DNA from 2 places in the Gulosibacter sp. genome. Region 2 is predicted to be linked to the other one. Evidence: predicted binding sites of a transcription regulator. Region 2 holds the regulator's gene; the other holds the start of a gene.
What was found. The regulator HrcA, encoded in region 2, represses chaperone genes, less so after heat shock. The targets are predictions, from matches to a motif close to TTNGCACTCGNNNNNNNCGAGTGCNAA.
Positions count from the first base shown of each region.

Region 1: groES (co-chaperone GroES) is a predicted target of HrcA. The motif match lies at 2,785-2,811, and genes of this name have one in related genera.

Region 1 is NZ_JBQDBE010000029.1:11,529-26,688, reverse strand. Features, by position in the region: gene guaB (IMP dehydrogenase) at 1-487, opposite strand, end outside; gene ACTHXA_RS14310 (hypothetical protein) at 607-759, shown strand; gene ACTHXA_RS14305 (THUMP-like domain-containing protein) at 741-2,102, shown strand; gene groES (co-chaperone GroES) at 2,444-2,740, opposite strand; gene ACTHXA_RS14295 (hypothetical protein) at 3,069-3,812, opposite strand; gene tsaD (tRNA (adenosine(37)-N6)-threonylcarbamoyltransferase complex transferase subunit TsaD) at 3,874-5,457, opposite strand; gene tsaB (tRNA (adenosine(37)-N6)-threonylcarbamoyltransferase complex dimerization subunit type 1 TsaB) at 5,454-6,062, opposite strand; gene tsaE (tRNA (adenosine(37)-N6)-threonylcarbamoyltransferase complex ATPase subunit type 1 TsaE) at 6,083-6,538, opposite strand; gene ACTHXA_RS14275 (alanine racemase) at 6,631-8,457, opposite strand; gene acpS (holo-ACP synthase) at 8,454-8,819, opposite strand; gene glmS (glutamine--fructose-6-phosphate transaminase (isomerizing)) at 8,826-10,676, opposite strand; gene coaA (type I pantothenate kinase) at 10,771-11,724, shown strand; gene ACTHXA_RS14255 (AraC family transcriptional regulator) at 11,863-12,798, shown strand; gene ACTHXA_RS14250 (acyl-CoA dehydrogenase family protein) at 12,940-14,175, shown strand; gene ACTHXA_RS14245 (hypothetical protein) at 14,298-14,783, opposite strand; gene ACTHXA_RS14240 (sensor histidine kinase) at 14,940-15,160, shown strand, end outside.
Region 2 is NZ_JBQDBE010000001.1:262,255-277,414, forward strand. Features, by position in the region: gene ACTHXA_RS01270 (FKBP-type peptidyl-prolyl cis-trans isomerase) at 1-232, shown strand, start outside; gene rpsO (30S ribosomal protein S15) at 351-620, shown strand; gene metB (cystathionine gamma-synthase) at 822-1,979, shown strand; gene ACTHXA_RS01285 (polyribonucleotide nucleotidyltransferase) at 2,184-4,439, shown strand; gene ACTHXA_RS01290 (YbhB/YbcL family Raf kinase inhibitor-like protein) at 4,536-5,084, opposite strand; gene ACTHXA_RS01295 (M16 family metallopeptidase) at 5,227-6,570, shown strand; gene ACTHXA_RS01300 (histidine phosphatase family protein) at 6,570-7,169, shown strand; gene ACTHXA_RS01305 (GNAT family N-acetyltransferase) at 7,166-7,660, opposite strand; gene dapB (4-hydroxy-tetrahydrodipicolinate reductase) at 7,721-8,449, shown strand; gene ACTHXA_RS01315 (hypothetical protein) at 8,446-8,907, shown strand; gene thyX (FAD-dependent thymidylate synthase) at 8,904-9,632, shown strand; gene hemW (radical SAM family heme chaperone HemW) at 9,622-10,842, shown strand; gene ACTHXA_RS01330 (DUF4870 domain-containing protein) at 10,876-11,268, opposite strand; gene hrcA (heat-inducible transcriptional repressor HrcA) at 11,458-12,480, shown strand; gene dnaJ (molecular chaperone DnaJ) at 12,499-13,593, shown strand; gene ACTHXA_RS01345 (16S rRNA (uracil(1498)-N(3))-methyltransferase) at 13,593-14,342, shown strand; gene ACTHXA_RS01350 (HIT domain-containing protein) at 14,360-14,707, shown strand; gene ACTHXA_RS01355 (PhoH family protein) at 14,760-15,160, shown strand, end outside.

The DNA.
Region 1 (15,160 bases), on a different contig from region 2:
CCCCGGAAGTCATCACTTCGGAGACCTTGGTGGTCGCCTTTTCGCTCTCCGGCACGAAGCGCATATCGCGATTCGAAATAATGCCGACGAGCTTCCCAGCAGGGTCAACCACCGGCAGACCCGAGATGCGGAATTGGCCGCACACCGCATCCACCTCGGCGACAGTGGCATCGGCCGTGGTCGTAATCGGGTTCGTAACCATGCCCGACTCGGAACGCTTAACGCGGTCCACCATCTCAGCCTGGTCTTCAATCGAAAGGTTGCGGTGCAGGATGCCGAGGCCGCCCTGGCGGGCCATGGCGATCGCCATGCGCGACTCGGTCACGGTGTCCATGGCTGCCGAAATGAGCGGCACCTTCACGGAAATATTACGGGTGAGCTGCGTGGTCGTGTCGACCTCGGAAGGAATGACATCCGTCTCTTCCGGCAGCAGAAGTACGTCGTCGTAGGTGAGTCCAGTAAACGCAAATGGGTCGTGCTCGGTCATCGTGACGGTTTCTCCAGTCGTTCAGCGCGGGGATGCTGGCGAAACCTTCGACCGTTCTCGCGCAGCACGCGGCGGCCGCGTTCGCCTGCGAAATTTGGCGGGTAACTCATCCTACGCTCATGCTTCGATTTCGGCACACGGTGGTAGTTCGCTTGTGGCAGGATGCGCACGGGAATAATTCTCGCGAGTCGCTTTCGCTGCCGTGGGGCTCGGGACCGCTGCCGTGGGGCTCGGGACCGCTACCGTTGGGGGCATGGAACGCGAAGATCTGACCGCCCTGCTCACGCCCGAGGCGATGACGCTGCTCGATGAGTTTGCGCAGCTTGATTCTGCGAAGGATGCGCTGGGCGCGGTGACGGCGCTCCGGAAGGCGGGAGCGGATGCGCGCACGAGTGCGGCCGTGCTCACGCAGCTGAAGCTTCGGCGTCGTGCACGAGCGAAATTCGGCGGGTTTGCCGACCGGATGCTGTTCACCGAGGATGGGCTCGCGCAGGCGACTCGGCTGCAGGTGGCGGCGCATCACGGTCAGCGTTTCCGGGCCGCGGGTGTGCGCCGCATCGCGGATCTCGGCTGCGGTATCGGAGCGGATTCGATGACCTTTGCGGCGCTCGGTTTCGAGGTCGTTGCGGTGGAAGTGGATGAGGTCACCGCCGCGATCGCGACGCACAACCTCGCGCTCTTTCCCAATGCTGAAGTCCGGCATGGCCGTGCTGAGGACGTGGATTTGTCCGAGTTCGACGGCGTCTTCCTCGATCCGGCTCGTCGCACTGCGCGAGATGGTGCGACTGAGCGCGGCGCATCGCGACGCTTGGCAGACCCGGCCGATTGGCAGCCCTCGCTGGATTTCGCGTTCGGATGCGCGGAAGGTGCATCGCCGCGGGGCGAGGATGCCGCGGTGGAACGCCCGGACGGGAACAGCACATCCAAGCCCGCGGTCGGCGACGGCGCATCCGAGCCCACGGTCGAAGCAGCCGGTCGGCCGGACAACGCAGCCGGCCGCCCGGTAAGCCTCGCCCGCCGCGCGGTCGGCGTGAAACTCGGGCCCGCATTCCCACACGAACTACTCCCCGAAGACGGTGAGGCCCAGTGGGTATCGGTCGACGGAGATCTTGTCGAGTGCAGCGTCTGGCTCGGACCCGCAGCTCGCCCAGGTATTCGCCGTTCGGTGCTTGCGATCACGGATGACGCAAGTCACGAGATTTCTGCCAAAACAGCTGCCGATGAATCAGTGGATGCGCCGGTGGGAGACCTGGGTACGTGGCTTCACGAGCCCGACCCGGCAATTATTCGCGCACGGTTCATCGGTGATCTCGCACGGCAACTCGGTGGCCGGATGATCGCACCGGAAATCGCCTGGATCACCACCGATAAGGCAACGCAAAACCCGTTCGTGCAGAGCTTTCGAGTTGTCGAGCAATTCAAGCTCGACAAGGCGCTTTTGAAGCGAGAACTCAAATCTCGCGACATCGGCACGCTCGAGATCAAGGTGCGTGGCGTGGATCTTGATCCGTCCGAGTTCCGCAAACAGCTGAGCCTCAGGGGAGACTCGGCCGCGACGCTCATTTGCACTCGGCTCGGCGATCGCCGCGTCGCGATTCTGGCCGAGCGCGTCTAGCGTCTGTAGCGCGTCGGCTCGCTGCTTCAGCATGGCAGCCAGCGCGCGTAATCATGGTCGCTAGCGCTCATCATGGTTCGTACTTCACCCATGATGAGCGCTACCTGCAATGATGACGACCACCTGCGATGAATGGCGGAGCGGATGCGCGACAGAAGCGGATGCGCGACAGGAGTAAGTGCGCGACGGGAGTAAGTGCGAATTCACGAAGCGGATGCACGCCGGGAGCGAGTACCCATACACGGAACTGGCCAGCACCCCACGCCCGGAAAATAAAGCGGGCCCCGGAGAAACCGGAGCCCGCTCATTGCGCAGAGTCTCGCGCTAAGCAAAGTCGCTACTTACGCAACAACCTTTGCAAGCACGTCACGTGCCGAGAGGATGAGGTATTCCTCACCCGAGTACTTCACCTCGGTGCCGCCGTACTTCGAGTAGATGACCTTGTCGCCCACTGCAACGTCCATGGGGATACGGTCACCGTCTTCGTCGAAGCGACCGGGGCCAACTGCCACGACCTCGCCCTCCTGGGGCTTCTCCTTGGCGGTGTCCGGAATAACGAGACCCGATGCTGTGGTCTCCTCGGCCTGAACCTGCTGAATGACAATGCGATCTTCGAGTGGCTGGATGTTCACCGACACTGTTGACCTCTTTCTAGGCGAAACGATGTGTATAAGTTCGAGAGTTAGCACTCTCACCCTGAGGGTGCTAACTGAAGTCTATGTCGCGAATCCTGATGGTGCCACCTGGAACGACTCGCGACCCTGTACGCGGATAGCGTACGCACGAGTCACCGAGGCCAAAGCGCGTGGAAGACTGGAATCCTGACCCCCGAAATCCCGGCGCCCCTGCTCGAAGAATACAGACGTCCCGGAACGAGAGATGGCCCGGCGCTCAACACGACGACCACAAGCATCCTGACCCGAGAAAATCCCGCACCTGGCAAACCGCATGCCAAAAGCCACAGCCCTACACGATGAAGACAACCACCGCGGTTGCCGCTGCGATGGCGATCGCGACGATTCCGGCGATCAAGCCAATGATCGCGAATGGCTTGCCGGGGCTCTTGATCCGCATCGCGCCGAGCACTGCGGCAGCCACGCCGAGCACGCCACCGGCAATCCAGGTCCAGCTCGGCAACATCAGTAGCAGTAGCGCAAGGATGCCGAGCGCCACCGCAACATAGGCAAGCGTGTCGCTTCCTGACGCGGCCGGTGCTTCGGCACCGAATTGCGGCGGGGCCATTTCAGGCGTGCCCGCTGGTGTCGAGAACGCACCAAACTCGCCCTGCGCGGAGCCGAGCCCGGAGCCACCGTAGGGGGTCGCATCCGGATGCCCACTGGCAGATTGGTAGCCAGACTCATCGTGGGTCACGCCAAAGGTACCGCCATTGGCCGGCACCGAATCGTTGCCGCCATTGCCACTGGCAATATCTGGATCGAGCTGCCCGACGTCAATATGGCTGTCATACGAGTCGCTCGACTCGGCGGTCGACGGCTCGAGACCGCCCGCGTCAATCGTGTGGTCACCGCTCGAGCTCGCCTGCGCGTCGTCTACTGGCTCCGCATCGCTCGGGAGCGGAGCATTACCGAATCCTGATTCATCGCTGCCGACACCGAAGGTGCCGCCAGCGGCGGGCACCACCTCGTGCGCGTCTTCCGCGTCTTCGGGCGTGGCGCGCGGTTCGCCCTTCGCACCGTTCGTATCGGTCATATTCCCGAGGCTCCTCCCCTGATGGATGCGATCATCCTATGGTCTCTGACCTACGAGATTCTTAGCTAGATACTGAAGTCGCAGATTTTTCGAATGCATCGTCCACCTGTGCCGAGGTCATCGGCAGGGTTGAGTCGGCGCCAATTTCGAGTGTGGAGGGTTCGTGGTCTGCGATTACCAGCTGGGCGCCGAGCGCGGCGATCATCGCGCCGTTGTCGGTGCACAGGGAAAGTGGCGGGATGTGCAGGGAGACTCCCGCGGCCGCGCAGCGTTCCGCAGCGAGCGAGCGCACGCGCGCGTTCGCAGCCACACCGCCACCGAGCAGGAGCCGGGGCGTGTCGTAGGCTTCGCAGGCCGCGAGTGCTTTCTTGAGCAGCACGTCGGCGACGGCTTCGCGAAAGGATGCGGCGATGTCGGCTACCGGGACCGGTTCCCCAGCATCCTCAAATCTTTCAACCTCGCGAGCCACCGCCGTTTTGAGCCCCGAGAAAGAAAAATCAAAGCGGTGCTTTTCTTGGTCTTTTGGATGCGTGAGGCCACGTGGGAAGCGGAAGGCCTTGGGATTCCCTTCGGCCGCGACCTTGTCGATGGAAGGCCCTCCCGGATACGGCAGCCCAAGCACGCGCGCAACCTTGTCGAAGGCTTCCCCGGCAGCGTCGTCAATGGTTTCGCCGAGCAGCTCCGAGTCACCGACCAGTGACTCAGACCGCAGCAGCGAGGTGTGGCCGCCCGAGACCAGGAGCGAGATTGCGGGGAACTCGACCGGCTCCGCATCCTCCCGCAGCAGGTCTGCCGAGACGTGGCCGACGAGGTGGTTGACGCCAAACAGCGGAGTGTCGTGCGCGATGGCGAGTGCCTTCGCGGCACCCACACCCACCATGAGGGCGCCGGCGAGTCCGGGGCCGCTGGTGACCGCGATCGCATCGAGGTCGTCGAGGGTCACACCTGCGGTGTCGAGTGCTTCGCGCAGCACCGGCACGATCGAATCAACGTGCGCTCGGGCGGCAACCTCGGGAACGACACCACCATATTTGGCCTGCTCGTCCATGGATGACGCCACCGTATTCGCCAGCAGCGTGGTACCGCGGACGATGCCCACCCCGGTTTCATCGCAGCTTGTTTCGATCCCAAGCACGAGTGGTTCAAGCGGGAAGGCGGGCAGCAGTTTCGCATTTGCCGAGGTGAGCACCCGACCGATTTCGCCGCGCATCAGAATCGCACTTTCGCCGCTGCCGGCGTAGTAACCCTCGCGGCGACCGATCGCTTCGAAGCTGAGCCGCTCATAGAGCGTGCGTGCCGCCTCATTGCTTTCACGGACTTCGAGAAACACCTGCTTCGTGCCGCGAGCCTGTGCCCATTCGAGCGCTTCGCGCAGCAGTTTCGTTCCCCAATTGTCTCGCCGAACACGCGGGGCAACGACGATGGTCTGGACATCCGCTTCGCCCGAGCCTTGCCCAGCAAGCACCCCCACATAGCCAAAAATGTCCTCACCGTTGGTGAGCGTCCAATAGCCGGTGTGATCGCTTTCGATCTCCGAACGAATCGTCGCGAGGCTCCAGGAGTCCTGCGGGAACGCATCCTTATCGAGTCGCTCGATCGCCGGGGCGTCCTCAATCACACTGGGCCGAATCACAATCTTCTTCACGTGGTCACTCGTTTCGGTACCGCACCCGGTTTCGCGTCGGGCGCGCGTAAGTACAGCACTTCGTCGGGGTCTGCGGGCACTCCCCTTGCTTGTCGATCGAGCCAGGCGAGCGCGAGGTGAGCCGCGGCCACAGAATCGGCGGCGACGTGCGTGGTCTCGGTGGGGACCGCATCCGGCGCGACCAGCTCGAACTCGCGCGCGACGGTCTCGGTCTCGGCAAAGTGCGTCAAGGCAAGTTCCCGCCTGCGGGCATCAGTGGTCACGTTGATCGCACCTTCGTGGTCCGGATGCTCCTGTCGCCATTCGTGCGCGATGGCTTCGTGACTGGGCATCGGGATGAACGGCACATCACGCGCGAAGGCGAAGGTTCGCGCGGCCGCGATTCCGACTCGGAGCCCGGTGAATGATCCGGGGCCCATACCGCAGACAACCTGGGTGATGTGCTGTGGGCCAATTCCGGCTTGCCGCAGCACATAGCTGATGCTGGGACCAATCACTTCGGCGTGGCGGCGGGTATCGGTCGTTCGCGCCTGCGCGAGGACTCGTCCCCCCTCTGACACCACGGCGACGTCGGTCCCTGCGGACGTGTCAATTGCGAGGAGCATATCTCCCAGTCTACGTCGGCTCAGCCAGCGAGGATGGTCGCGAGCGGAACGCTCGCCCAGCGTTCGCCAACGGCGCGCAGCGAAACCTGCCGCGCATCCTCATCGTTCTCGGTGTCCACGTCCCCCGCGCGAGCGCGCTCAATGACGATTTCGAGCCAGGATTCGGCGATTGCCGAGACGTACTCACTCCCCCACTCGATCACCGTGACTGAGGCATCGAAGTCGAGGTCGAGGTCGTCAAGCTCGAGCGCCGAATTCAATCGGTACGCGTCGACATGGATGAGCGCGGGGCCGTCGGCCAGTGCGGGATGCGTTCGGGCAATCACAAAGGTCGGGCTGGCGACGGTGCCACGCACGCCTAGCGCTTCGCCGAGGCCGCGCACGAGCGTGGTTTTTCCGGCGCCGAGCGGGCCGGTGAGCACGAGCACGTCGCCCGCCCGCAGCTCTGCCGCGAGACGGGCGCCGAAGCCTTCCATGTCCTCCGAGGAGCGGATGCTGCGGCTGAGTTCGTGGGCGTCGTCAGCGCGTTCGCTGCCGGTCGATTCGTTCAATGCGTCACTCATTCTGCCTAGTTTCCGAATCCGCCCTGCACGCTCGAACCGCCGAATTGCGCGGCCTCGAAGGGTTCCCGCGAGAGATAGATTCTTTCGACCCGCGGACCGAGGCTCGCACACAGCGCTTCGGGAGTCAGTCCGGTCCAGTGTGCCCAGTCCCCGAGGCTGATGTCTCCGGTCTCCGAGCCCCAAATGTGCACGGGCATGCCCGGCCAGGACTCAATGTCGCCGAGATCGATGACCACCTGGTCCATCGCAACACGGCCGACGACCGGCACCGCGACGCCACCGACACTCACATAGGCATGCCCGAGGGCCGAGCGTGGAATCGCATCCGCATAGCCGATTGGGACGAGTCCGAGCGTTGTCGAGTGCGATGCCCGCCACTCGTAGCCGTAGCTGACCGCTTGCCCCTCCTGCACCCGCTTCACGTGCACGAGTTCTGAGCGCAGCCCGAGCGTCGCACCGCCGAATACCGAAGCGTCGAAGCCGTAGGGCATCCGAGTTTCAGCGGGAGCCTCCGGCACGAGCGCGGCGTTCGTGGCACCGTGGGCACGCAGCACTTCGAGGTCGAGCTGCGTGCGCGCAATCGGCTGGAGACCGGCCTCAAGCACGAGCCCGAGCACCTCGGCCATGCCGTGGCCGTAGGCATCCGCACTCAGGTCCACCGGCACATCCTGCTGCTGCAAGCGCACCCGCAAGGTGTCGAGGTCAATAATTGCCTGCCGCCGAGGCGAGACTCGCCGCTCGCCACCGGCTGCCCTCACTTCGGCAGCCTGCAGCGGTTCCGGCGCCACATAGGCGCGCTGGATGCGCTGGGACAGTCGCGTGGTGATCTCGTAGTTAATCGTGCCTCCCGCTTTGGCCCAATCATCTGCGGTGGCGGAACGGCCCGGTTCGCGGTCGATCACAAAGGCGGTTCGCGGTACCCCGTTCGTCAGTTCGTCGAGGGGTTCGAGGATGCTGTGGTTCGCTTCGAGCCGCAAAAGTCGCCAACGGTCCCCGTGATTGTCCACGAACGGTGGCAGCGCGGCGGCAACCGGGGTAAGTCCGTGGGCGGTGCCCATTTCGATGCACCAGCCGTCATCGGCCCGCTTGATCGGCGCTTGCAGCGAGAGTGCGGGCTTGAGCGCGATACCGGGTTCTTCATCGGGTGAAAACGGCGAGAGCCCGTAGAGCCCGATGCCGAGGCGCACGAAATCATAGCGTGCTTGCGGATACCGCAGCGCTGCTCCGGTGGCGGCAAGGTGCACGTAGTCCGGCCGCAGCTCGAGCCTTTTCGCAAGCGCGATCCCCCGTTCAAACGCGGCGATCTGCTCGAGATCCGCTTGTTCACCGGCCCCCGCAAGGTGGCTGAACATCCCCACTACGTGGATGAGTCCGGCGCGTTCCAAGTCGCGTGCTTGTGCGAATAGTCCCACCCAGTCGATTTCGCGCGCACCGTTGCGCCCCAGGCCGGTATCGAGTTTGAGGTGCACCCGGATGCGGCTGTCACCGGGCCGGTGTGCTGCGCGTTCGCCAATTATTGCGAGGAGGTCGAAGGAGGACACGCCGAGTTCGAGTTCTGCGGCGAAGGCGGCCTCCCAGTCCTGCACCGGTGAGTGCAGCCAGGAAAGGATGGGTACATCGATCCCCGCATCGCGCAGCGCGATCGCTTCTCGCGCATCCGCAACCCCGAGTGTCGGCGCACCGGCGGCGACCACCGCCTGTGCGATCGCGAGTGCGCCATGCCCGTAGCCTTCCGCCTTCACGATCGGCATGACACCGACACCCACCGCAGCCTCAAACGACCGATAGTTGGCGCGAATCGCATCCAGATCGACCTCGATGACCGGGTTCACTCGGTATTTCCTTCCTGCCGTTCGGCCACCACAAACGCGGTGGCGTATTCGCGATCGTGCGCGAGCGAGAGATGCAACGACCCAATTCCCAGGGAACTCAGCACCGCATCCAACCGCTCGCCGCGAAGAAACTGCGGCGCCTTGAGATGATTTCTTCGCACTTCGAAATCGCGCAAGGTCAGCCCGTGCAGCCCGCGGAGGGCTTTCACCGCAGCCTCGCGAGCGGCGAATCGAGCAGCAATCGAGGAGAGCGGCAGTTCGAGCTCCGCCGGTGAAAACACGCGCTGCGCGAACTTCTCATTCGCGAGCGCGCGTTCCACACGGCTGAGTTCGACGGTGTCAACTCCGATGCCGTGAATCACTGTTGGCTATTCGACGGTCACGGACTTTGCCAGGTTGCGGGGCTGGTCAACGTCGAGTCCCTTCGCGCTGGAGAGTTCGAGCGCGAAATACTGCAGCGGCACGACGCTCAGGAAGGGCTCGAAGTAGTGTGAGGTCGGCGGCGTCGCAAACACGTCGTCGGTGTACGGAAGCACCGAGGCGTCACCCGCTTCGGCCACCGCAAGCACGCGGGCACCGCGGGCGCGGATCTCTTCGATATTCGAGACGATCTTGGCGTGCAGTCCGTTCTCGTGGCGCGGGCTCGGTACCAGCACGAATACCGGCTGGCCGGGTTCGATCAGCGCGATCGGCCCGTGCTTCAGCTCACCCGCGGCGAAGCCCTCGGCGTGGATATACGCAATTTCCTTGAGCTTGAGCGCACCCTCGAGCGCGATCGGGTAGCCGGTGTTGCGGCCCAGGAAGAGCACCGAACGGGTGTCCGACATCCAGTTCGCGAGCTCCGCAATGCGGTCGTGCTGCTTGAGCACCTCGCGGACCTTATCCGGCACGGTCTGGAACTCTTCGGTTTCGACGCGGATCTCCTCGTCGGTGAGCGTGCCACGCACCTTGGCCACGTGCAGACCGAGGAGGTAGATCGCCGCGATCTGTGCCACGAAGGCCTTGGTCGAGGCGACCGCCACTTCTGGGCCCGCGTAGGTGTACACCACCGAGTCCGACTCACGCGGAATCGTCGCGCCCTGCGTGTTACAAATCGAGATCGTCTTCGCACCGGCATCGCGCACGTAGCGCACCGCCATGAGCGTGTCCATGGTTTCACCCGACTGCGAGAGTGACACGACGAGCGTGCGGTTGGTGATCACCGGTTCGCGGTAGCGGAACTCGTGCGCGAGCTCGACAGTGACGGGAATACCGGTCCACTTCTCGAGTGCATAGGAACCGGTGAGGCCCGAGTAGTAAGCCGTGCCGCAGGCGATCAAGAGGATGCGGTCAATGTCGCGGAAGTATTCGTCGTTGAGTGCCTCGAGGTCGGGCAACCGAACGAGGCCGTCCACAATGCGACCGCGGATGGTGTTCTCAACCGCTTCCGGATCTTCGGCAATTTCTTTGGCCATGAATGAGGACCAACCGCCCTTTTCGGCGGCGGATGCATCCCAATCGACGTCGAACGCCTCGCCTTCTGCGGGCTGGCCGTCAAAAGTCGTAATCTCGACCGACTCCTTCCGGACCACGACCATCTGCGCCTGGCCCACGGCGATCGCGCGGTGGGTGTGCTCGACGAATGCGGCCACGTCCGAGCCGAGGTAGTTTTCGCCCTCGCCAATGCCGATCACGAGCGGCGAGTTGAGCCGCGCGCCGACGATCACGTCGGGCTGCTCCGAGTGAATCGCGAGCAGCGTAAACGCGCCCTCGAGGCGAGTCACCACATTGCGGAAGGCCTGCTCAAGGTCGCCCACCTTGCGGTACTCGCGACCGATGAGCTGCGCGGCAACCTCGGTGTCGGTTTCGGAGAGCAGTTCGACGCCCTCGGCGAGCAGTTCGCCGCGAAGTTCAGCAAAGTTCTCGATGATTCCGTTGTGGATCAGGGCGAGCTTGCCGTCATCGGCGAGGTGGGGGTGGGCATTAGCGTCGTTCGGGGCGCCGTGAGTCGCCCAACGCGTGTGGCCGATACCCACGTGGCCATCGGCCAAGGGGTGTGCCTCCAGGTCATCCCGAAGAACCTGCAGTTTTCCGGCGCGCTTGCGGTGGTGGAGTTCCCCTTCGGGGTCCACCACTGCGATTCCGGCCGAGTCGTAGCCACGGTATTCGAGGCGACCGAGGCCACCCATCAATACGTCTTGGCTGAGGCGGTCTCCTACATATCCAACAATTCCACACATAGCGATAAGTATTGCGCATTCCAACTGAGCCACCCAGCCATTTCCTGATCACCGGCACGTCAAATTCCGAGGTTCAACGTAAGATGGCCTGATCATGCGTATTCATGGCCGACGCGAAGAGGCGCAGTGGCAAACACCATTTGTCGAGGTGGAACGGGAGCAGTGGGCTGAACTCGCGCCTACTACACCGCTCACCCTCGATGAATCGGATGTCAACCGACTGCGCGGCCTTGGCGATCCCATGGACGTGGACGAAGTGCGTCAGGTCTTTGTGCCGCTTTCACGACTGCTGAATATCTATATTGCGAATGCCCGTGAATTGCGCCGATCCACCACATCATTCCTCGGCGAGCGGGCCACCAAGACGCCATTCGTCATTGGTGTTGCTGGCTCTGTGGCGGTGGGCAAATCGACTGTCGCGAGGCTGCTTCGCGAGTTGCTCCGTCGTTGGGAGGACACCCCGCGGGTAGAGCTCATTACCACCGACGGTTTTCTCTACCCGAATGCGGAGCTGCAGCGCCGCGGGCTCATGGACCGCAAGGGTTTCCCCGAATCCTATGACCGGCGCGCGCTGCTGCGGTTCGTGACACAGGTCAAGTCCGGGGCTCCCGAGGTGCGCGCGCCGTTCTATTCGCACATGATCTACGACATCGTGCCCGACGCTGAGATCGTCGTCAACGCACCCGATGTGCTGATCGTCGAGGGGCTGAATGTGCTGCAGCCACCCGGGGTGAATAACGCGCTCGCTCTGAGCGATATGTTCGACTTTTCGATCTACGTGGATGCTCGCACTCACGACATCACGCGCTGGTATGAAGAGCGATTCCTGAGCTTGCAGGAGGGCGCGTTCGCGAATCCATCCTCGTATTTCCGTCGCTACGCTGATCTTTCCCACGATGAGGCGGTTACCACCGCCCGCGGCATCTGGCAGTCAATCAACCTGCCGAACTTGGAGCAAAACATCCTGCCGACACGCTCTCGCGCCCGACTGATCCTGCGCAAAGCATCCGACCATTCGGTGGACCGCGTCTTGCTGCGCAAGGTGTAGAGGCGGTGGAGTGAATATCGGCACCTTCACTGGACCGGCTTCCTCGGCGTTCGCGGCGAATTCTCCTATCGGTCCATTGGGATGCCTTTCTCCCCCTCTGTGGCTAAGCTTGCCCCATCGATCGAAGGGGCTTCAGAAATGGCCAGGTGGGACACTCGAACGCTGCCGGAGGCACACCAGTTCGAGTATTACCAGCAAGTGATTTGCCAGGCGTTCGTGCCATTGCGCCCAATCCCTGTAGCGGGAGTGAACGGATTCGCCGCTACGGTGGAAACGCGCGAGCTCGGCCCGCTAAATCGCGCCAGCGTCTCTTCCCCAGAGCAAGCCACACTGCACGGTCGACAAGAAGTCGCGAATACTCAAGACGACTACTTCTTCGTGAATCTCCAACTCGTCGGCAACTGCTTCGTCCGGCAAGGCACCAACGAAGCGGTGATCGCCCCCGGCCAGTTCGCAGTGCTCGACACGATGCAGCCTTTTGCCCTCGGATTCGATCGCGACTGGCGAATGCTCTCGTTCCGGTTACCCCGGGAATATTTCTCTGGCGCGCTGCTGCGCAGCCGGGCTCCTTTCGCCACCGCGACCGGATCGAGCCCGGCCGGTGCTACGGCTATCGGGATGATTCGATCACTCTGGTCGCTGGTAGGTTCATTCCCGGATGCCGCAGGCACCGACCTCAGCCGTGCCTTCGCTGCAGTCGTGTCTGCCGCATTTGACGAAGCATCGGGAGCGCCAGTTGCTACGGAGCTCGCCCCACCTCTCTCGCGTGCCCTGGTGCTCGAATACCTACAAGCAAGTCTCTCCGATCCCGATCTCTCGGTGGAACGAGTCAGCCGAGTTTTCGGTATCTCGCCTCGACGGCTTCACGCCCTATTCGAGGACTCCGACCAGACATTTGCCGAGTCACTTCGAGGGTTGCGGATGACTGCGGCTGCAGAAATGCTCTTGTACCAGGACCAAACCGTCGCTGCCGTGGGCGCAAATGTGGGATATCCAGAACCCACTTCATTTTCGAGGGCATTCCGACGGGTCTGGGGACATTCGCCGGCAGCACACCGCGAAATCCACGCATGAATTGCCAACTCGCGCTGCACGTTTTGTCTGGCCCCCGCGCGGAACGATGAACAGACTTGGTTGCACCAATTGCGGTGATCATCACCGCAGCAGCTGCCCGTATTCGCGTGCGCTGTTTATCAAGTCGCAAAGGAGCAACTCGTGGGCATTTCTTTTGATCTCAGTCCGGAACAGAACCAACTAAAATCCGGCGCTCGACAGTTCGCACAAGAGGTCCTCACCCCGCTGATGGAAAAGGTGCGTCAAGAACACGACCCGAAAACGCGGTCACTCTTGCTCAAGCCCGCGGTCGAACAGGCCGTCGCCGCCGACATGCTCCGAGGACTCATCCCGCAACCTTTCGGCGGCACGGCGACAAGCGGCGCCGATGCGGCGATCTTCATCGAAGAGATTGCGGCCGAATCACCTGATTTTTTCATTACCCTCGCGGGGCCGTTAATTGCTCTGGCTCCTGTCTACGAAGCGGGCACGCCCGAACAGATCGAACGTTTTGTAGCACCCTTCCTAGCCACCACCGGTGCGCCAGTTGCCGCGATGGCCTTCAGCGAGCCCGAAGGCAGCGCAAATTTCGGTGCCGAACTTCCCGCACCGGGTGTGCTGACCACTGCGGTTCCGGACGGTGACGAGTGGGTGATCAATGGTCGGAAGGCATGGTCGTCGCTCCTGCCAGGTTGGGACGGCAATGGCCCCGACGTTATGACCCTTGTGTGCCGCACGCCCGGCGGTGTCTCGCTCATTGTCGCCGAACGAGAACAGCTGGCAGGGCATATCGAGGTTGAGGAATACTACGATCTTCCCGGGCTCAAAGGATGCATGACCTGTCGCGTCACGCTCACCGACGTTCGGGTGCCGCGGTCGAACCTCATCGGCAGGGAAGGCGACGGCGTGCGGTTGACTCTCAATGCATTCATGGCCAGCGGTGCCTCTATCGGTTCTTTCGCGACAGCGGCAGCACGCAAGGCATGGGAAGTCGCGTTTGACTTTGCACGTACCGAGCACCGTGGTGGCCCGAACCCGATCATCGACTACCAGGCTGTGTCGGATGTATTGGCAGACACCAAGGGCCAGATCGAGGCAATGCGACTGCTTTCTTGGCGGGCCCTCGACGCCGTGATCGCGCAGCATCCAGCCGGTGGCGAACTCGCGCTGCATGCCAAGATATTTGGATCCGAAACCGGCCTCAAGGTAGTGAACGACCTCATCAAGGTGGTCGGTGTTTCGGCCTATGACGAGGGCTTCCCACTCGTGCACCACCTCAATGACGCGCTTGCCTACCCGATCATCGAGGGAAGCAACGTCGGTGTTCGCCGTCGCCAACTCCACGACCTGATGGCCTCCGAGGGCTTCGACCCACTTACAGCCTCCGGTCTCGGCTGAAGTTCGACGGCCTTCCCGCCTGATGATCCCTGCGGCCCCGTCTTACAACTACCAAGCTGAAGTTGAGGGTCGAGACCTTCCCTAAGGCCTAGACCCTCAAATTCAGGATTGTCCATTCATGGCTAGCCGAATGCCATCAGCCCGCCGAGTGCGAGTGCCGCGAACAGCACACCCCACAGGACGATCGACAATAGTTGCCAGCCGATTACGCCATTGCGCTTCGCGCCGAGGGACACCATCGTGCCGGCAACGATCTGGCTCGGCAAGATTGCCTGACCGGCAAGGCTCACGACCGGCACACCAAACCGATCGAGCATCCGCGCAAGTCGCTGCTGCCGGGGTGAGCGTTCCACCGGCTCACGCTTCGCCATTGCCCGCTCGCGGACGGCGCTCGCACCAAACACCATCAACAGCATTGTGGTGACATTGCCTGCTACGGCCGCACCGACTGCGAGTGGTACGGGCAACCCCGCAAGCACTCCCACCGCCGAGCCGAAATAGGACTCGACGAAGGGAATCGCACTAATCAAGGCAATCCCCAGAAACTGCACGACCACCGGAAGGCCCTCAACGAATGACTGCAGGCCCGGAATAAGTTCGCTGAACATTGGGAATCCTTTCGTGATGGAAATCGCAGGTATTGCGACGTTGATACCAAGAATTCCGGATTCGCCGCGGCCGCTGTAGAGCAGTAATGACCCCACTTTTCGGGGTCAAAGTCACACGCGAGTAGTGACAATTGTCAGTACCGTACACTCGGCAACATGGCCACCGCAGACACCAAGAAACCCGGCAAAGGCGTGGTCGCGAGCTGGCTCTACACGCTCACGAGCTTTGTGTTGATGTTCGGAATCTGTGCGCTCGCGATTCTCACGCACAGCTACGCCATCGGTCTCGACGCGTGGGTCAATGTTGCCATCATCGCGGTACTAATCGGGCTGTTATTCGGCATCGGTTTGCTCCGCAACGGACTCCACAGCGGCCC
Region 2 (15,160 bases):
CGTTGACTACGAATCCGGGGATGAGTTTGACTCCTCCTGGTCGCGCGGCGAACCCGTTGAATTCCCACTGGCAATGCTCGTGAAGGGCTGGCAGATGGGGATTCCAGGCATGAAAGCGGGCGGGCGTCGCAAGCTCATCGTTCCTCCAGCATTGGCCTACGGGGAAGCTGGCGGCCACCCGCTCTCGGGTCGCACACTGATCTTCGTTATTGATCTGCTTGACGCAAAGTAGTAGAGGTATCGGCGAGTCTGGTACTATCGGAAGGTTGCCGTGTAACGGCCGCGGGTAAAGAGAGTTTTCGAAATCGGTTCGAGAACGCCGCGCAGCGAATGGAAGGGGCACTACGCCAATGGCGCTGAATGCAGAAACGAAGAAAGCCATCATTGATGAGTACGCAACTCACGAGGGCGACACCGGTAGCCCCGAAGTGCAGATTGCGTTGCTTTCGGCTCGCATCAACGAGCTGACCGAGCACCTCAAGTTCCACAAGCACGACTTCCACTCGCGTCGCGGCCTGCTGCTGCTCGTGGGTCAGCGTCGTCGTCTCCTCAGCTACCTGTCTGATGTGGACATCGAGCGCTACCGTGCGCTCATTGGTCGTCTCGGCCTGCGTCGCTAACCTGCTCGGCCAGCGAGCCGAATAGCCAGTACTTACCAGCTGCCCCCGCCAATTCGGTGGGGGCAGCTTGGTATTTCACCGCACTATTTCGCGCGATCGATTGTGACGTCAAGAGTCGCGGTCGAAGCGTTGACACTTTGTCCCGTCATACAGTCGGTGCATCGCTCAACTATGAGCAGTCGAGACAAGGAGAAGTGCGTCATGACCGAATTTTCGAGCCTCACCCGGGTGATCCGTGCCGGAATCGAAACTGATACGGCACAGGGCGCGGTGGTGCCTCCGCTGTACAGTTCCTCGAACTACACCTTCGCCGAGTTTGGGGTGCCTCGAGAATTCGATTACACGCGTTCCGGAAACCCCACTCGCGCCCTGCTTGGCGACGCACTTGCAGAACTCGAAGGTGGCGCCGGGGCAACCATCGTCGCCACGGGCATGGGCGCGGTTACCCTCTCATTGATCGCATTGCTCGAGCCGGGAGATGTCGTGGCGTACCCACACGACTGTTATGGCGGTAGCTGGCGGGTGTTCGAACAGCTCGGCAAAAAGGGCCACTTCACCTTCGAGCCGGTGGACTTTTCTGACACAGAAACCGCATCGGCACGACTTCGAACGCTGAGCCCCAAGTTGGTGTGGCTTGAGACGCCTTCCAACCCGCTCTTACGAATCACCGACATCACGGCGATTTCTACGGTTGCCCACGAAGTCGGTGCCCTGGTTGTGGCTGACAACACCTTCCTGCCACTCATCCAGCGACCATTCGATCTCGGTGTTGATGCCATTGTGCACTCGGTCACCAAGTACCTCAACGGCCACTCAGATGTTGTCCAAGGCGCCGTTATCGCCAAGAGTAACGACCACGCTGAACTCTTTAGCTGGTGGGCTAATGTGCTCGGACTCACCGCGAGCCCGGCAGACTCGCACCTGGTATTGCGGGGCCTTCGCACCCTCGATGTGCGCATCCAACGTCACCTCGAGAACGCGACCGCGATTGTTGAGGCCATCGAGGGTCACCCCGCGATCAAAGAGCTCTATTTCCCCGGCCTCGAATCACACCCGGGACACGATATTGCGGCGAAGCAGCAAAATGGCTTCGGTGCGATGTTCTCCTTCGAACTCGCCGGCGGACAGGAGGCGGCTCGACGCTTTGTGGAACGCATTGCACTCTTTAGCCTCGCCGAGTCGCTTGGCGGTACCGAGTCGCTCGTAGCGCATCCAGCAACGATGACTCACGCTTCAATGACACAGGAGGCACAGGATGCTGCGGGGATCACCGCGGGTCTTCTTCGCTTCTCTGTGGGTATCGAGCCAGTGGCGGATCTCATCGCCGACTTGATCGCGGGACTCGACGCGGCGAAGTAGCTCCAAGGCAAGGCCGGGGCGCCCTGGTACGATCAGGAAGTTCGTATTCACCCGCGCGCGGATTAGCTCATGCTGATCTTCGGTGGCGGCACCCCGGCTTTCGCAACGTAGATATCCGGTGAGCTCCTACTGACGGTCAGCCCGGAACCCAAGAGTGGTTGCGGTTCGTGCTGTGCGCGTGCGGACGACACAAGGAGATGACCTTTGGAAGGTCCAGAAATTAAGTTCGCCGAGACCGTAATCGATAACGGTAAGTTCGGCACCCGCACGATTCGATTTGAAACCGGCCGCCTCGCACAGCAGTCGCAGGGTTCGGCAGCTGCCTACCTCGACGGCGAAACCATGCTGCTGAGCGCCACGAGTGTTTCGAAGAACACCAAGGAAAACTTCGACTTCTTCCCCCTAACCGTGGACGTTGAGGAACGCAGCTACGCGAAGGGTGTTATCCCCGGCTCGTTCTTCCGCCGCGAGGCACGACCCTCGACCGACGCTATTCTCGCCTGCCGTCTCATCGACCGCCCGATGCGCCCATCGTTCATCGATGGTTTGCGTAACGAGGTGCAGATCGTAATTACGGTGATGTCCATCGCACCCAATGAGACCTACGACGTGCTCGCAGTTAACGCTGCCTCCATGTCCTCGCAGATTTCGGGTGTTCCCTTCTCGGGACCAATCGGTGCCGTTCGCATTGCGCTCATTGACGGCCAGTGGGTAGCGTTCCCGACCTACACGCAGGTTACAGAGGAAGCCACCTTCGAACTCACCGTTGCCGGTCGCCTCATCACCCGCAAGGACGGTTCCGAAGATATCGCAGTGATGACGGTCGAGGCACAGGCACCCGACAACGCTTGGCAGCTCATCCAGGATGGTGGCCAGAAGCCAGACGAGGCAGTCGTCGCCCAGGGCCTCGAAGCATCCAAGCCGTTTATTACCCAGCTCATCAAGGCCCAGCTCGACGTTGCCGGCCAGGTGAACAAGCAGGTACAGGAATACCCGACCTTCCCGTCCTACACCGAGGAAGTTCTCGCAGCCGTTACCGAGCTTGCAACTTCGGACCTGGAGAAGGTCTACCAGATCGCCGACAAGATCGAGCGTCAGAACGCCGACGATGAGCTCAAGACTCGCGTCAAGGCCGAAATCGCCGCGAAGATCGAAGCGGGAACGCTGCCAGAGGGTGCGTCGACACAGGTCTCGGCTGCCTACAAGTCCGTTACCAAGGACGTTGTTCGCGGTCGTATCCTCGCCGAAGGACTCCGCATGGACGGTCGCGGTGTGGCCGACATCCGTCAGCTTGATGCTGAAGTGGATGTGATTCCTCGCGTGCACGGTTCGGCTATCTTCCAGCGTGGTGAGACGCAGATTCTTGGCGTCACGACGCTGAATATGCTGAAGATGGAGCAGCAGATCGATTCGCTGTCACCCCAGACTTCGAAGCGCTACATGCACCACTACAACTTCCCGCCCTACTCGACCGGTGAGACCGGCCGTGTTGGCTCACCCAAGCGCCGCGAAATCGGTCACGGCAACCTGGCCGAGAAGGCACTGCTCACGGTTCTACCCTCGCGCGAGGACTTCCCCTATGCGATCCGCCAGGTCTCCGAAGCACTCGGGTCGAATGGTTCGACTTCGATGGGTTCGGTGTGTGCTTCGACGCTATCGCTGCTCAACGCCGGTGTGCCGCTTCGCGCGCCCGTTGCGGGTATCGCAATGGGCCTCGTGTCCGCAGAGGTTGACGGCGAGACGCAGTACCGCGCACTCACCGACATTCTCGGTGCTGAGGATGCGCTTGGTGACATGGACTTCAAGGTCGCCGGTACGCCCGAGTTCATCACCGCACTGCAGCTCGACACCAAGCTTGACGGTATTCCTTCCGAGGTGCTCGACGCAGCACTGAAGCAGGCACATGATGCTCGCATCGAGATCATCGACCGTGCGATCAACCCCGTCATCGACCAGCCCGACGAGATGGCCGACACGGCACCGCGCATCATCTCGGTACAGATCCCGGTCGACAAGATTGGTGAGGTGATTGGTCCCAAGGGCAAGATCATCAACCAGATCCAGGAAGACACTGGCGCCGACATCTCGATTGAAGATGATGGCACCGTGTTCATTGGTGCTGCAGACGGTCCCGCAGCGGACGCCGCTCGTGACGCCGTCAACGCGATCGCGAACCCGCAGGTCCCCGAAGTGGGCGAACAGTACCTCGGTACCGTGGTCAAGCTTGCATCCTTCGGCGCATTCATTTCGCTGCTCCCGGGCAAAGACGGACTGCTTCACATTTCCGAGGTGCGCAAGCTCGTGGGTGGTAAGCGCGTCGAGAACGTTGAGGATGTCCTCAACGTCGGCCAGAAGCTGCTCGTTCGCATCACCAAGGTTGACGACCGCGGCAAGCTCTCGCTGGAGCCAGTGGTAGAGGAAGAAGAAGAAGCAAAAGAGGAAGTCGCCTCGGAAGACTAATTCCCGCAACTCACGCGACTCATGAATAAGGTCGGCACCCGCAAACGCAGGTGCCGACCTTATTCATGTTCCAGGACGGGAAGCCCGCCTACTGATCTAGGCCTGTTGCTCGAACGTCGCCATGAGGTGACCACGAGCAATCACGTGCTCACGAAGCATGAAGTGCACCCGGGCCGCCGTGAGATTATCGGGCAGGTCAAGGCGCGTGTTCAGGGCCTGAACGGTAAAGAAGTAGCGGTGTGGACCGTGACCGGCAGGAGGTGCGGCACCGATGAACTCGCGGCCGAGCGCCTCGTTATAGCCGAGCGCGGCGCCTTCTGGAAGATCGGCGAGGTCTCCGGTGCCGGCGCCCTGCGCGAGACTGGTGCACTCGGCTGGCAGGTTGTACACCACCCAGTGCCAGAAGCCCGACATCGTCGGAGCATCCGGATCGTACACGGTCACCGTATAGGACTCGGCACCCTCAACAGCATCCCAACTCAGCTCGGGGGAGAGTGCCTCACCACCGTGTGAGGCACCGACATGCGCCAGCGGCAACGTTTCGCCATCGTTGAAGGACGCTGCCCGGAGCGTCATCGCGGGAGCCTCGGGTACCTGCTCGTACGGATTGTTCTGCGGGATTGATGGGGTATTTGGCGTCGACATGTGGCCCTTTCTCTAGTTCGGACATCTCAAGAGTGCCAGAGCCGGTATGACAGCCGCCTCAAGGCAATCGTTAAACACAAACGTCACGAATCGACACCGACCCCAGCAGGTATCACCGGCAACAGGTAGGCTTTGGCACGCTATGACCTCGCCGATTCCGCTGCCATTAGACCTGCCCTCACTTGAAGAAGAAGTCGCAGGGGGTGCCACGCTTCGACGAACCATCCTTCCCTCCGGTGTCCGCCTCATCACCGAAGATGTTCCGGGCGCGGCGTCCGCAGCCATTGGCTTCTTCGTACCGCTGGGCTCACGGGACGAGACCGATCGAGAGTACGGCTCGAGCCACTTCCTTGAACACCTGCTCTTTAAGGGCACGCCGAACCGTTCCGCACGGGATGTGGCGCTCGACTTTGAGCGTGTCGGGGGCGACTTCAACGCTGCCACCTCGCGTGAGCAGACCGTGTACCACGCCCGGGTCCGTGACCAAGATCTCGGAATGGCGATCGATGTCCTGAGCGATATGATCACCTCTTCGCTGCTCGATCCCGCTGAGTTTGAGCTCGAACGAGGCGTGATCCTCGAAGAGATCGCGATGGCCGAAGACGATCCCAGGGATGTGCTCTGGGACCGGTTCTACAGCAACTTCTTTGGCGATCATCCGCTGGGCCGGCCTATCGCCGGTACGCCGGAATCAATCCTCGCCTCCACGCGTGAGGAAGTGTGGGATTTTTATCAGCGTTACTACCGTCCCGAACGACTCGTGGTGTCGATTGCAGGACGTGTTGATCACGATGAGGCCTTGCGTCGACTCGAACAGGGATTAGAAAAGGGCGGCTGGAACCTGGGTCGTGCGGCGCAACCGATACAACGCCGTGGCGACGCCCCAGCCGTTTATCAGCGGCGAGAGCGGATTCAAGTGATTCCGCGAGAGCTTGAACAGACCCACATCATCCTCGGCACGCGCGGTATCACCGCGGTCGACGATCGACGCACCCCATACGGTCTGTTGCACCACATTCTCGGTGGGGGAATGTCTTCGCGGCTTTTCCAGGAAGTGCGGGAGAAGCGTGGCCTCGTGTATTCGGTCTTCTCATTCGGTGCGAGCCACGCCGATGCTGGCGTGACAGGAGTTTCGGCATCATTTTTGCCGAATAAAGCTGCCGAAGCGATTCGCGTTATTGGTGGCGAACTCGAGAAGATCGCGGCCTCGGGAGTCACCGAGGAAGAACTTGCGGATGCCCAGGGTGCGGGTGCCGGTGGGGGAGCACTCGCCCTCGAATCGATGAATAGTCGGATGCATCGCTTGTCGCGATCGGAACTCGTACTGGGCGAATTCATCGACCTCGACACGGCAATTGCGCGGATGAATGCGACTACGCGCGAGGAGATTCAGGAGCTTGCCCAGGAAATCGTGGCGGGAGATCTGACCGCGGAAACCATTGGGCCGCTTACCGATGAAGCACAGTTGGAGTTGGAGGCGCTCTAATGAGCCATTTCCTCTACCTGGTTCGGCACGGACAGCAGGAACACGCCGAACACGGTATCGACGATGGCCCGCTCTCGGAGCGGGGTCGTGCTCAGGCACACGCGATCGGACGCAGGCTTGCGACGGTGCCTTTCTCGCAGTCCTTCACATCGCCGTTGGACCGTGCGCTGGAGACCGCGGCGATTATCGACAGCTACACGCAGGGCCCCTCCGTGACGCCCACGAATCTGCTCTTCGACTGCGTGCCGTCTTCGGGCGAGGACGCACCCGCGCACTATGACAGCTTCTTTTCGGGGGTGAATCCTGCCGATATCGAAGCCGGCCAGGCACAAATGAACGATGCAATCAGCACATTCTTTACCCGCAGCCGCGAGGATAAACACACCCTGCTCGTGACCCACAACTTCGTGATCGGCTACTTCGTACGAGAACTGCTCGGTTTGCCCGAATGGAATTGGCTCACCCTCGGTACCGGGAACACGGCGCTTACGGTACTTCGCCGACGTTCGATCCGGCCCGATGAACTCAAACTCTTTGGTGACCTCTCGCATTTGGAACCGAGCGAGCGCACCGGTGTGAACTGGTTCCCCGACCTTTAGAGCGTCTTACCCAACCAGCGGTCGGCATTGGAATTGTCGTTGAAGCGTGGAATCTCTACGAACCCGAGTTTCGTGTAGAGGCGGGCGGCGGAATCGAGCGATGAATGAGTGTCGAGAACGAGACGGTCACCGCCAAAGACTTTGGCACTCTCACTCAATGAAGCCATGATGATTTGACCAATCCCGCGACCGCGTGCCGTCGGTCGCGTGTACAGGTGCTTGAGTTCGTACCATCGGCTGCCACCAAAACCATTGTCGACGAACTCCCGACCCGGCTGGATGCTGCGAATACCCGCGCAGCCGAGCGCAGCATCCTCGTCGTAGGCGATCACGAATCGACCGGCAGGTGCGATGAACTGTGATGGGTGGGGTCGTGGCGCACGGTAGTCGGACGCGGAAGCCGGTCTGGTCCGCAGTCGATCGGCAACGTACTCTTCTAGCAGTTCTTTCGCGATCGCGGTGTCCGTGCTGATATCGACCAGATGAATCATGGTCGCAATGCTAATGGTGTGTGGCAAAAACTGTTCCTGGGTGGCGGTACCGTAGATGCCATGACAATTTCAGTGGCACTGTCGGGAGCCAGCGGTCGGATGGGAACGCTCATCCAGTCGATCATCGAGGAGACGGACGCATTCGAACTGCACGCCGCCCTCACGAGCAAGTCCTCGCCGGAAGAGATGCTCGGTGCGGATGTTTTGATCGATGTGACTCGACTCGAAGTCTCAGAAAAGCTCGTGAACTTCGCACTCGACAATGGCATCAACGCCGTGATCGGTACCAGCGGATGGAGCCAGGAACGCCTTGCGAGTCTCGAAGAGCGCATCCCTGCTGGTCGAGGGGTCATCGTCGTCCCAAATTTCTCAGTGGGTTCAGTGCTCGGTACCCACCTCGCAACCATTGCCGGGCAGTTTTATGACTCGATCGAGATCATCGAGGCACATCACGACAAAAAGGTCGACTCACCGTCCGGTACCGCTGTTCGAGCTGCCGAAGCCATCGCTGCGGCACGCGGAAACGAACCGACGCCACCAAACCCCGACCAGGAGGCACGCGGGCAAGTCGTTGCCGGCATCCCGGTACACGCGCTTCGACTGCGTGGTGTGGTCGCGGATCAGCAGATGATCTTCGGCGGCAGGGGCGAGACCCTCACGATTCGGCACGAAACAATGTCAAATCAGGCCTATGAGCAGGGGATTCGCCTCGCTATTCACGCGGGGCCCGAGACAACGGGCCTCACCGTGGGCATTGATCGACTCTTAGGAATCGGCGACAGCAAGTGAAACGATGGTCCGGCGCCCGCATCGGTGTCTACGTGTTACTCGCGCTGATCGTCATTTACCTGATCGCCATTGGTGGCATGGTTTGGGGGATGATCACCAGCGGTGAACTCATCGGCATCATCATGGGTGCGGCGCTGATAGTTTTCCCGCTGCTAGGAATTGTGTTCATTTGGCGTGATGTCCGGTTTGCCCAGCAGGGAGACCGCGTGCTCGCCAAAATGGCGGATGCGGGTGAACTGCCCGAGGACACCTTGCCCAAGCGACCTTCGGGGCTCCCGGTGCGGCAGGCTGCAGACGAAGAGTTTCCCCGTTGGAAAACAGAAGTTGAAGCCGCGCCCGAGGATTACCGCACCTGGGCGAGGCTCGCTCTCGCGTATCGCGCATCCGGCGACACCGCCCGCGCACGACAGGCAATGCGGAAGGCAATCGAGCTAGAAACAGATAGGCTTGACGAGTGAGTGAAGAGATTGAATTCCGCAGCGACGTCACCGTCGAACTTGTCCGATCGCAAGCCCAGGACCGCGATGTGCTCTTTGCCGCACGGGTCTCGACAATCGGAGAACAGAGTATCCCGGTCGAAGGCGACGGTGAAGAACTCCAAAAACGAGATCGAGGACTCATCAACTTTTTGATGCGCGATCGCCACGGCACTCCCTTCGAGCACAACTCGATGACCTTCTACGTCCAGGCACCTATCTTCGTATTCCGTGAGTTCCAGCGGCACCGAATCGCGAGCTATAACGAAGAATCGGGCCGCTATCGTCAGCTGCGCCCTTCCTTCTACATTCCCGCGCCGGAACGCAATCTTCGCCAAGAGGGTCGACCCGGAAAGTACGAGTTCTTCCCAGGCACGCCGGAGCAAACTGAACTGGTTGCCGCCGAAATTCGCCGGGAGTCTGAGTCTGCCTACGCGAGCTATCAGCGGATGCTTGATGAGGGTGTTGCCCGAGAGGTGGCCCGTATGGTGCTGCCACTGAACATTTACTCTTCGATGTACGTGACCATGAATGCCCGCTCACTCATGAACTTCCTGTCACTGCGTCGCCTCGTCGAAGGCTCGGCATTCCCGTCCTTCCCGCAGCGCGAAATTGAACTGTGCGCGGAGCAGATGGAAACGCTCTGGGCCGAGCAAATGCCGCTCACCGCCGAGGTCTTCAACGCGAACGGCCGAGTTGCCCCCTAGCGCCCTTCCTGACGGTAAGCCAGTACCCACCGATGGTGCCCTGCCCGAGTCTGTCCGGGAGGGCATCGCCGGTAGACAGTTCGGTGCCTATGTGCACATTCCGTTCTGCCGGGTGCGGTGCGGTTACTGCGACTTCAATACCTACACCGCCACCGAGCTGGGTTCGGTATCGCAAGAGTCATATCCGGAGAAAGTCCTCGCTGAAATCGCGCTCGCGCGCCGCGTACTTGTCGATGCGGGTCAGGACGCTCCGCTGAGCACAATCTTTTTCGGCGGTGGCACACCGACGCTGCTACCCGCATCCGCACTCATCGACGTGCTCGCTCGGCTGCGTGACACCTTCGGGATTCGCGAGGGTGCCGAGGTCAGCGTCGAGGCCAACCCCGATTCGGTTGATCGCGCCTACCTTGAGGAGCTCCGCCGGGGTGGCGTCACCCGCGTGAGTTTCGGGATGCAGTCCGCGGTTCCGCACGTGCTCGCAACGCTCGATCGCACGCACGACCCGGCGCGTGTCCCCGAAGTGGTGCAGGCCGCGAAGGATGCGGGGCTCGAGGTCTCGGTGGACCTCATTTACGGTACGCCGGGAGAGAGCCTTGAAGACTGGCGCGCTTCTCTCGAGCACGCGATCTCGATGTCACCGAATCATATTTCTGCCTATGCGCTCATCATTGAGGCCGGGACCGCAATTGCCCGGCAAATCCGCCGCGGCGAAATTGCCGAAGTGGATGATGACCTGCAAGCGGACATGTACGAGCTCGCGGACGAGTTACTCGGCAACGCTGGGTTCGAATGGTACGAATTGTCGAACTGGTCCAAGGGTGGGAAATTTCCCTCGCGACACAATCTCGCGTACTGGCAAGACACCGACTGGTGGGGATTTGGTCCGGGTGCCCACAGCCACATCAACGGCGTGCGGTTCTGGAATGTCAAGCATCCCGCTGCCTACGCGAATCGACTCAATTCCGGAGAGTCTCCCGCAGCGGGGCACGAAGCTCTCACGAGCGAACAGCGATTCGACGAGTTCGTGTTGCTGCGCACACGACTGCGAGAGGGGCTGCCAATTAGCGAGCTTCCGGCGGACGCCCGCACCGGTGTGGCAGAACTGATCGGTAACGAACTCATCGATGCCCGAGAAGCATTGGCGGGCCGAATCATTCCGACCCTTCGAGGCAGGTTGCTCGCCGACGTGATCGCTCGGACACTCACGTAGCGAATACCGCGCAGCCTCGATGAGGCACCGGCCTTAGCTAATGAGACGCAGCGAGAACGGGTAACGGTAGCCGCCCGTTTTGTTCGTTTGAATTCCCGCCATTACTGCCAGCGCGATCACGGCGACAGCGAGCGCGAATGACAACAGGCCGCCCAAGATCCAACCAATAAAGGGGATCGTCGTGATCGCGCTTACCAACAGCGAAGCGATGAAGACGGTGATTCCGAAGTTGAGGGCTTCTTTGCCTTCGCGATCGTAGTTCGAGCTTTTTTCGCGCATCACGAGCCAGAAGATCAGCGGGCCGATCACGGTTACGATGTTCAGCAGGTGAGCCCACATCGACACATCACCCTGGTGGGCGGGTCCCGAGGGCTGACTTGCGGATTGCTGCGGGCCGTTCGGATCGTTCGGTGGGTACTGCGTCACGACGTCTTCCTTCGTGTGGTGATTGATTTTGCTCGCTGGCAGCGTATCTCAGTGCGGTGGCTGCGAAGGTGTCTTTCGTGGGAACGCGCGTAGACTTAGCAGTCGTACCTTGACAGTGCCAGTAGTGATGCAGTGGAAACTGCGCCGCGGTGGCACTGCAGAACATGAGATCAGGATGGAGTGGTGTCGGTGGTGAGTGATCGAAGCCTGGAGGTGCTTCGGGCAATCATCGGCGATTACGTCGAGACGAAAGAGCCCGTGGGGTCAAAGCGTCTTGTCGAGCGCCACAAGTTCGGCGTCTCTGCGGCAACCATTCGCAACGACATGGCGCAACTGGAAGAGGCAGAGCTCATTGCCGCGCCGCACACATCTTCTGGCCGCATTCCGACCGATAAGGGTTATCGCGTATTCGTGGACCAGCTCGCGGGGATTCGACCGCTCTCGCTGGTGCAGCGGCGCGCGATTGAGGAGTTCCTCGAACGTTCGAGCGATCCGGAAGAACTCGTGGTGCATTCGGTTCGAACGCTCGCGCAGTTGACGAACTCCGTGGCGATCGGGCACCTACCTTCGCTGCTGACCTCGTCGATTCATCGACTGGAACTCGTCGCGCTCAGTGAGCGGCGCATCCTGACGGTGCTGATCACCGACTCGGGTCGGGTTGAGCAGCGCATTATCGAGCTCGACCACGAGGTGAGTGAGACGGCCCTCGTCAAATTACGGCACCACTTCAATGAGACGCTTGTCGGCACAACGCTGCATGATGCGAGCGTCAAATTGGAACCACTTACTGACCCCTTTACGGGTACGGAAGAGACCATCGCCTCACAAATCGTGACCGCACTGGTGGACCAGCTCAACTCGAATCGCGACGATCGGCTCATCATCGCCGGAGCCGCGAATCTCGCGCGAACGGAGCGCGACTTTTCTTCGATTCTGCCGGTGTTGGAAGCGATGGAGGAGCAGGTCGTCCTGCTACGGTTGGTCGCCGAACTTGACTTGCAGGATCATGAAGTCGCGGTGTCGATCGGTCACGAAAACGAGGATTCTTCGTTTGAGGAGACGAGCATCCTCGCCTCGGGCTATGTTGCGGACAGTGGCGAAGCTCGACTCGGTATTCTCGGACCCACCCGAATGGATTATCAGCGCAATATTGCGGCTGTACGCGCAGTCGCACGGTATCTCTCGCGCGTGTTCAACGATCACGCCGAATAACCAAGGAGGCAGCCAGTTTTGGCAGACCACTACGAAACCCTGGGCGTGAGCCAGGATGCGTCTCAAGATGAGATTAAGAAGGCGTATCGCAAGCTCGCTCGGAAACTTCACCCCGATGTGAACCCTTCTGCGGAGGCGGGGGAGAAGTTCAAGGACGTCACGGCGGCCTATGACACGCTCTCCGACCCGCAGCGTCGCAAACAGTACGACATGGGTGGTCAGGATGCTGCCGGCGGATTTGGCTTTGGCGATATTTTTGATGCCTTCTTCGGCGGTGGCCAGGGCGGCGGTCGCGGGCCGCGTTCTCGCGCGCAACGCGGCCAGGATGCGCTCGTGCGGATTGACCTGGACCTCGATGAAGTGATCTTCGGCACCCACCGAGATGTGCAAGTCGCCACTGCCGCACGCTGCGAGGACTGCGCAGGCAGCGGCGCGGCACCGGGCACCTCTCCGGTGACCTGTGCGGATTGTGGCGGTTCCGGTGAGGTTCGTCGACAGGTTCGCTCAATCCTCGGCCCCGTTATTTCGACCTCACCGTGTGCCGCTTGCCAAGGCTTCGGTACGGTTATCGAACACGCCTGTGAAACCTGCCACGGTCAGGGCCGTGTTCGCGCTCAGGCGACAATTCCGGTCGACATTCCAGCCGGCGTCGACTCCGGTCTGCGACTCCACCTGCCGGGCCAGGGTGAGGCCGGTCCCGGCGGCGGACCGAATGGTGACCTCTATCTCGAGGTGCGAGTGCGCGAACACGAGGTATTTGTCCGCAACGGTGACGACCTCGAGTGTCTTCTTGAAATCTCGATGATCGACGCCGTGTTTGGAACGAACACCACCTTGCCAGCGCTCGACGGTGATATTGAGTTGGAGATCCCGGTCGGCGCGCAATCAGGCGATGTCCTCACGGTGCGTGGTCGTGGCATCACTCGGCTTCGATCCACTCAGCGCGGCGACCTCGAGGTCACGCTGCAGGTTCGGACCCCGACGAAACTCGATCACAAACAGAAAGAGCTACTGCAGCAGTTCGCTGAGCGCTCCAAGCACGAGGCCGGTCCGGAACTCTCTCGCGAGAAGCCGGGTCTGTTCTCCAAATTGCGTGGAAAGTTTGGCCGCTAGTGGCACACGCCTATCTTCAGCAGGAGTGGGATTCCGCCACTGCCGGGGATGAACTCACCGTGACCGGTGAGGAGGCGCGTCACGCGGTGAAAGTTGCGCGATTACGAGCGGGCGAGCAAATCTTGCTGCTCAACGGGCGCGGAACGCGTGTGGCGGCCGAAGTGGTGCAGGTCGACGCGACCGAATTTCGGGTTCGTGCAACCGCTGATTCCGTGAGGGAACCAGAGCCTTCACCGCGACTTGTGCTCGTGCAGGCGCTCGCAAAGGGCGGCCGTGACGAAATGGCACTGCAAGCCGCAGTCGAACTCGGGGTGGATGCGGTGCTCCCGTGGCAAGCAGAGCGGTCGGTGGCGAAGTGGTCGCCCGAAAAGACGCCAAAGCAACAGCAGCGATGGGACACCATTGCCAGGGAAGCGGCGAAACAATCTATGCGCGCCCGAATCCCCGAAATCTTGCCCGTCGCAACCACGAAGCAGTTGGCTGAGCGAATTGGGCAGGCACGGGTACTCGTACTCGACCCAGATGGTGACACCGGAATTGGCGAACTTGAACTAGGCACGGAAAAATCCACCGAGAGCCCCACACTCGCGCTCATCATCGGCCCGGAGGGTGGCATCTCGCCAGGTGAGCTCGATCGATTCCGCGCGGGTGGAGCATCCCTGGTGCGGCTCGGTGAGAATGTGCTGCGCACATCCACTGCGGGTCCCGCGGCGGTTGCGGCGATATTGACCAAACTGCGTCGGTGGTGAGCAGTAGTATTACCGCCATGGCCGATAGCATCTTTACCAAAATCATTAATCGTGAGATTCCGAGCGAAATAGTGTTTGAGGATGAGCGCGTGATCGCCATCCGTGACATCAATCCGCAGGCACCAGTGCACCTACTCGTGGTGCCAAAAGCCCCTGACTACCAAAACGTTGCAGAGCTTGCCGCGGCTGATGCCTCGCTGCTCGCACACGTGGTGGCCACCGCACAGTCACTGGCTGAGGAACACGCTGGCGGCCAATACCGTCTTATTTTCAATACTGGGGCCGAGGCCGGTCAAACCATCTTCCACGTGCATGCACACGTGCTGGCCGGCGGCCTCGAGGAAGGCACTCTTGCCGGAAACTGATCCGCTGCAACCCGAGAACGTCGAGCGTACGCTCACCATCGATGATGTGCCGATGGTGAGCGTGCTCGGCCCGGGTGACCAGATTCTTCGCACTATCGAACGCGAACATCCCCGGGTACGGGTGCTCGCGCGTGGCAATCAACTCACCATCTCCGGACATCGCGATGATGTTGCACGGGCAGAGTTGCTCGTTCGTGAGATCACTGAAATGGCGAAATCGGGCACCCTGCTCGATCCGCAAGCGGTGAGCCGTTCGAATCAGCTGCTCGAGACACCGGGAGCGCCATCACCGGCGGCGGTACTCGGGGAGTCAATCCTCACTTCGCGAGGGCGCACAATACGTCCAAAAACGCTCGGGCAAAAGAACTATGTCGATGCCATCGACGAGCACACGATCACCTTTGGCATCGGTCCAGCCGGTACCGGAAAGACGTACTTGGCGATGGCGAAAGC